DNA from 2 places in the Asaia spathodeae NBRC 105894 genome. Region 1 is predicted to be linked to the other one. Evidence: predicted binding sites of a transcription regulator. Region 1 holds the regulator's gene; the other holds the start of a gene.
What was found. Region 1 encodes LexA, which represses DNA repair genes until DNA is damaged. Its sites were predicted from a motif close to TGTTCTANNTANGTTC; they were not measured.

Region 1 (3,414 bases):
CCCGATTGTAAGCGGCGCAGCCCTCAGGGTAGGGTATCTCCCAACAGCCCGCTTGCAACCGTGGAGTTTCCGTGCAGATCGTTCGTGCCATCCGCCGCGTCGTGCGCGCCGTTGTACCCCCTGCCCTGTTTCTCGGGCTGACGGCCTATTTCGGATGGAACGCCCTACAGGGCGATCACGGTCTCAAGGCCTATCACCAGCAGCTCAAGCTTATGGATCAGGCTATTCAGGCCCAGAAAGATGCTGACGACGAGCAAGCTGTCTGGAAGCGCCGCATCACCAGCCTCAACGAACGCGCCCTCGATGCCGATATGCTCGATGAACGCTCGCGAGCCATGCTGAACCTCGCCCGCACCGGCGATACCGTAATTCCCTACGGTCCGCACGAGAAGCTTTACTGACTTTCTGAAGCAGCAGCTTTGCCCAGGAAAACCAGCGCTATCCTGACGGGCTTATCCAGAAAAGCAGGCATAAAAAAAGCGGCTCTAAAGCCGCTTTTTCCATTTATCGCTGATGCCTGATCTTACTTGATCTTGGCTTCGCGGAACGCAACGTGCTTGCGGACGACGGGGTCGTACTTGCGCACTTCCATCTTGCCGGTAGCCGAACGGGCGTTCTTCTTGGTGACGTAGAAATATCCGGTCTCTGCGGTCGAGACGAGACGGATCTGAATGACGTTGGTCTTTGCCATGGGGTCCTCGCAAACTGATCTGTCGCTGCGCGCGACATGAACGGCAGCGTTTTCAAGCTGGGGCCTAAATGCGTGGATTACGCGCGCAGGTCAAGTGTTTCCGGTAAAACGGTGGATTAATTTTGATGTGCCGGGGAAAAAATCTTGAAGAGATCGAAGCGAGAACTTAATAAGAACATAGTGATTCCGGGCTGACGCGGTCTTAGGCCGCCCCAACCCTGGAGAGAGGAACCCCATGCTCACGCGCAAGCAACACCAGCTCCTGCTTTTTATCGACTCCTATCTGAAGCGGACCGGGTTTTCTCCCTCTTTCGACGAAATGAAGGAAGCGCTTGATCTGCGCTCGAAATCGGGAATTCATCGACTGATTTCAGCCCTTGAAGAGCGTGGTTTTCTTCGTCGTCATCATCACCGCGCCCGCGCGCTTGAGATTGTGCGCCTCCCGGTCACAGAGGCCTCGACCACACCGGTCATTCAGGCTCCGGCCTCTGAGAGCGGCAGCTTCCCCCGCCTTGCCCATAGTCAGGAACGGGCTGTTTCCGCTTCCGTCGAAGCCAGCCAGACGCCCGTTGTCGGCGTACCGCTCTATGGCCGCATTGCTGCGGGCCTTCCGATCGAGGCCTTCCGTGATTCGGGCGAACAGATCGACATTCCGGCGGGCCAGCTGACCAATGGGCAGCATTACGCGCTTCACGTATCCGGCGATTCCATGATCGATGCCGGCATCCTAGATGGCGATACGGTGATCATTCGTCAGGGTGAGACAGCAGAAAACGGACAGATCGTGGTGGCACTGGTCGATGACCAGGAGGTCACGCTCAAGCGCCTGCGTCAGAAGGGCAAGTCTATCGCCCTTGAGCCTGCAAACACTAATTATGAGACCCAGATCTTCCCGCAGAATCGCGTGCGTATCCAGGGCGTGCTGATCGGATTGTATCGTCAGTACAACTGAGGCGGAACGCTTGTTGGCTGCAGGCTGTCCGTCAGCGAACGCCTAGCCTGACGAGGCGCTGCGTCCCAGCAGAACTGCCAGTTGGCCGATGATATTGTTCTCGGCCATTTGAGCGACGTTGAAGCGCATGAATCGGGATGTCTCGCCAGAGACGCTGAAGACTGCCCCCGGGGCGAGCACAATCCCCTCTTCCAGGGCGTTTCGCGCCAGATCTGTAACATCGCAGCCAGCAGGCATCTCACACCAGAGACTGAAGCCCCCTTCAGGCATGATGACAGGTTTGATCCCGAGTGATCCCAGCTGCGCAGCCCCCTCCTTGCGCGCCTGAGCCAGACGACAATGAAGCGCCTCCATGTGACGGCGATAGGAGCCGCCAGTCAGGACGTGTTTCACGATCTCCGCTGCAACAGGGCTGACACCGGCGAAGCCAGTTGCAATCAGCAGATCTCCGAGCCTCTCGATCATCTCTGAAGAGGCGGCGATGTAGCCACAGCGTAGTGAGGCAGAGAGGGTCTTCGAGAAAGAGCCGATCCGGATGACACGGTTAAGCCCGTCTAAAGGGGCAAGGCTCGCAAAGGGGCGTGGCGCAAAATCGGCGAAGATGTCGTCTTCGATTATCGTGACGCCATGCGCCTTGGCCAATGAGAGTATCTCATGCGCCTTGTGCAGCGTGATCGTGCAGCCCACCGGGTTCTGTAATCCGGAATTGGTCAGGTAGAGCCTCGGCGCTTCCTGCCTCAGCAATCTGGCAAAAGCATCAAGGTCAGGGCCATCTGCAAGGCAGGGAACGCCTATCACCCTTACGCGATGCACAGCCAGAAGCGCCCGGAAATTGAAGTAGCAGGGATCATCGACCAGAACCGTATCGCCGGGGCTGAGCATCAGACGGCAGACCAGATCGACCGCCTGCGTGCCGGAACTCGTCAGCAGGATCTGCTCTGGTGCCACATGCAGCTGATCTTCAGCCCAGCGTCGCGTCAGCAACTGGCGCAAGGACAACGAGCCTCTGGCGGGCCCATAGCCGGTCAGCAATACGCCCTCCTCTCGCGACATCGCGCGAAGCGCATGGCGAAGAGCGGGTAGTGGCATCCAGGATTCTGGCAACCAGCCGCATCCGGGCTGCATGATCGAAGGATCGGCTTCAAGGGCCTGACGCGACACCCAGAACGGATCCACCGCGTGATCGCGTTTCGTGTTCGGAGCGGCACCCGCGAGCGTGCCGCCCGCGACAAAATAGCCTGACCCGGGTCGCGCATGAATCATCCCTTCCGCAACGAGGCGGTCATAGGCCTCGGCGATGGTCGAAGGAGAAAAGCCATGCTGACTGGCGAGCCGACGTATCGAGGGCAAGCGCTCACCTCGCGCCAGACTGCCTGAGGCGATACGTGTGCGCACAGCGGCAATGACCGTCTCGGTCCGGTTTTTTTCGCGCATGGGAGCCCGCAAACTGTATGGCTACTGAATGCCGTACAGTTTTGCCCAACTGTGCTGAACTGTCCATGGTCTGCCGAACAGGACGGCATCAGAGTGACCGCTCGGAAGAGGGCGTGAATCGCCCGTCAGGTACAGGCGGAAAAGACCCATGAAACAATCGAGCGGCTATGTTAGTGGTATGATCGGCATAGCGATCTTCAGCGGCTCGCTACCGGCAACGAGGCTTGCAGAGACTGGCTTCCCACCCCTGTTTCTGACCGCGGCACGTGCTGTCATCGCCGCCCTGCTCGCCATCGCTCTTCTCACCGTATTCCGGCAGAAAAAGCCGGAGCGCGAT
Region 2 (3,414 bases), 280 kb from region 1:
GAAACGCTCGGCAAAAAACGGCGCCACGCTCTCGAGAATATAGTTTTCCGGCTCGAACCAGGCGATGAAATGCCTGCGTCCGTCGCTATCGGGCTGCGTAGCCTCGCGAAAGCGCACAAAAGCCTTCATCTTGTGCATGTCGCGGCGTATCTGCTGCGTCATGCGCGCCGCCTCCCTCATATCGGGGTCGGTCGCAATGGCGAGGAGCGCGGGCTCTGTCTGAAGGCGCCATAAAAGCCGATAGGCCAAAGCAAAACGCTGAGGGTCATGGTAGCGCAGGATAGTGCGCAAAAGAGCCAGACCGGGCTTGGAGACGTGCCCCACCGGCGTTGCACAGGGAGCCGTCGGTGCCTCCTGCTCCAGCTTTGCGGGTTCGGAGGAGAACAGATCTGCCTGCGCCGCATCAGGGCTCATCCATTCGATCTGATCTGGCGCAATTCCCTCGGCGAGGGCCGCACGGGCAAACCCGCGCCATGTCTCGAAATCCGCGTCGCGGGCCAGTTGGAGGCGCTTCAAAGCAGGCGAAGCTGCTGCGGTTGTGGGCGGAACGCAGCCGCCAGATTGTCACGATCAATCAATCGGGCAGGATTCCAGTCACTCGTGACGATGAACGGCCTGACCTTGCGCAAAGAGACTTTCAATCGCTCCACATCTTCCAGCCGGATGGCGCAATGGCGCCTGGCCGAGAGCAACGCCCCCACTGAGCGCGGCCCCAGACCCGGCACGCGCAATAACATCTCACGACTGGCGCGGTTCAGATCGACAGGGAAGAGCGCACGGTTCTGCAGAGCCCATGCCAGCTTAGGATCAAGCTCAAGATCCAGCATACCGTCTTCCCGCTGGGCGCCGATCTCGTCGAACGAAAACCCATAAAAGCGCACCATCCAGTCCGCCTGATAAAGCCGATGCTCCCGCACAAGCGGCGGCGATTGCGCAGGCAGGGCGATCGATGCGTCAGGAATGGGACTGAAAGCCGAGTAATAGACGCGACGAAGCGCATAACCCGAATAGAGCGCTGCCGAACTGCGCAGAATGTCACGATCGGTCGAGCGATCCGCACCGATGATCATCTGCGTGCTCTGCCCACCGGGTGCGAAACGACGAGGCTTGCGCCCGCTCAGGCTTCGGTCGCCTGATTCCTCGATCTTGAGGCGCAAGGCGCCCATGCTCTGGCGTATATGCCCCGCATCCTTTTCAGGCGCGTAGGCGGCAAGCCCCGCATCTGTCGGCATCTCGACATTGATCGACAGACGATCGGCATAGAGTCCGGCCTCCTCAATCAGATGAGGCGCCGCGTCGGGAATGGTCTTGAGATGGATATAGCCATGGAAATGGTGCTTCAGCCGCAGCTCGCGCGCCACACGTACCATTTCCTCCATGGTATAATCGGAAGAGCGAATAACCCCCGAAGACAGGAACAATCCCTCGATATAATTACGCCGGTAGAATTCCAGCGTAATCCAGATGATCTCTTCGACCGAAAACCGTGTCCGTTCGATCTTGGAAGATGAACGATTGATGCAGTAGGCGCAGTCATAGATGCAGAAATTTGTCATCAGGATCTTGAGCAGCGAAATGCATCGCCCGTCAGGCGTATAGGCGTGACAGATCCCGTTAGAGGCTTTCGACCCCAGCCCCTCTTCACCCGCTTTCTTCTTCGAGCTTACGCCGCTCGACGCGCAGGACGCATCGTATTTGGCAGCATCCGACAAGATTTCCAGACGGGCAGCGAGGGTCTTTTTCATCTCCGGGAGATGGAGACGAGATCAGAACAAGTCAAGAACACAACAGCCGGAAAACCATGGTTTATCGACTGTTCAGAAGGTTTTTCCTCTTCAGACGCAACTCGACGAACAGCGCTCCGAAGACCCTCCTCAGGCGGGCAGGACCTTGAGCAATTCCTGCACGATACTCTTGATCGAATAGGGCTTGCGCAGCACCGGCACATCCTGGAATTCGGACGGGATCATGGTCCGATCCGCGTAGCCCGTGGCAAACAGGAAGGGAACGCCCTTCTTGCGCAGAAGCGTTGCCACCTCGTGCGAGTTTTCCTTGCCCAGATTGAAGTCGAGCAGCGCCACATCAGGGCAGCGCTCGCGAATGGCCTGCCCTGCTTCATAAACCGATGAGACGGTGCGAATGTGCTGCACGCCATAAGCAGTAAGCGCCTGCTCCGTCTCCATGGCAATGAGCAGCTGATCCTCGACAAGAAGCACATGGGCTGCATGAAGCCGCTCAGACTGAGCTGCAGTAGCAGCGGGCATATCCTCGACCACAGGCTCTGCCGCGACCTCGGAAACCAGCACGGCATGGCGAACCGGGAAAGTCAGGCGAATGAACAGCCCCTCAGGCCTGAACTCACGCACGGACGTACCGCTCAGTTCATGAGGGATCGCGCGCTCAAGCAGAACAGAGCCAAACCCGTTGCCCTTGGGCGGCGTCACCGGCGGACCACCGGTCTCTGTCCATTCCAGCACCCAGTTTTTCTGATCCTCGTCCAGGAACCAGCGCAGTGTCAGCGTGCCAGTCGGTCGCGAGAGCGCACCATATTTGGCGGCATTGGTTGCCAGTTCATGAAGCGTCAGCGCCACAACCGAAAGCGCAGGGCCGGACAGCCAGAGATTATCTCCCTCAAGCACGACCGCGGAGGGCTGCTGGCGATAGGGCTCAAGCTCGGCTTCAAGCAAGGTACGCAACAAGCCACCGCCATCGCTTCGGGCGACCTGATCATGCGCACTGGCAAGCGCCTTGATGCGCCCGCGCAGCACCTCGACATATTCCTCGATCGTCCTGTCCTTGCCTACAGGCCGCCCGATCAGAGACTGCACGACGGCGAGGATGTTCTTGACCCGGTGATTGAGCTCTTCATTGAGCATGCGCTGGCGCAGATCGGCATCCGCACGTTCTGAAAGCTGCTGCTGATGATAAACGCCCATCACCTCAATGAGGGCCGAACGCAATTGTCCGGCGGCCTCGATATCGAAGCTCGACCAGGGAAGGCAGCGCTCATGCACCTGCTCTTTCCAGATCGCGAAACTCTGACGCGGCGTCAGGCGGGGGCCGTGCGGACCATGCTCATAGGTCTTGTGCGGATCGCCACCCCAGTTGATCGTCTGCACGATCTCACGACGGAAGAGAAAGACATAGTTCTGGGGCTGGGGCGAAATCGGAATGATCAGCACACCAGCGACATGCGCCGTATGCGCCGCGATCCAGGGATGGTCCTTGACCAGATGATCCGACTGCCAGATCTGCGTGCCTGCCTTGCGCAAGGCAAGCTCGACAAACTCGTTCTGAACCTCTTTGGGCGCCGAAATGCCGTGACCGGTCCACTCATTATCGATCCAGATGGCGATACCGTCTGACTGGATGAGCGGGGCCAATCGGCTGATCTGCCCCCGCAGATAGGCTGGC

Region 2: a site for LexA is predicted at 1,770-1,785, ahead of AA105894_RS01590 (putative DNA modification/repair radical SAM protein). Genes of this name have one in related genera too.

Annotation. Positions count from the first base shown of each region.
Region 1 covers NZ_BAPY01000001.1:63,752-67,165, forward strand. Annotated here, with positions in the region: gene AA105894_RS00290 (FtsB family cell division protein) at 72-401, shown strand; gene rpmG (50S ribosomal protein L33) at 524-691, opposite strand; gene lexA (transcriptional repressor LexA) at 927-1,643, shown strand; gene AA105894_RS00305 (aminotransferase-like domain-containing protein) at 1,686-3,077, opposite strand; gene AA105894_RS00310 (DMT family transporter) at 3,226-3,414, shown strand, end outside.
Region 2 covers NZ_BAPY01000001.1:346,825-350,238, forward strand. Annotated here, with positions in the region: gene AA105894_RS01585 (UdgX family uracil-DNA binding protein) at 1-516, opposite strand, end outside; gene AA105894_RS01590 (putative DNA modification/repair radical SAM protein) at 513-1,745, opposite strand; gene AA105894_RS01595 (HWE histidine kinase domain-containing protein) at 1,875-3,414, opposite strand, start outside.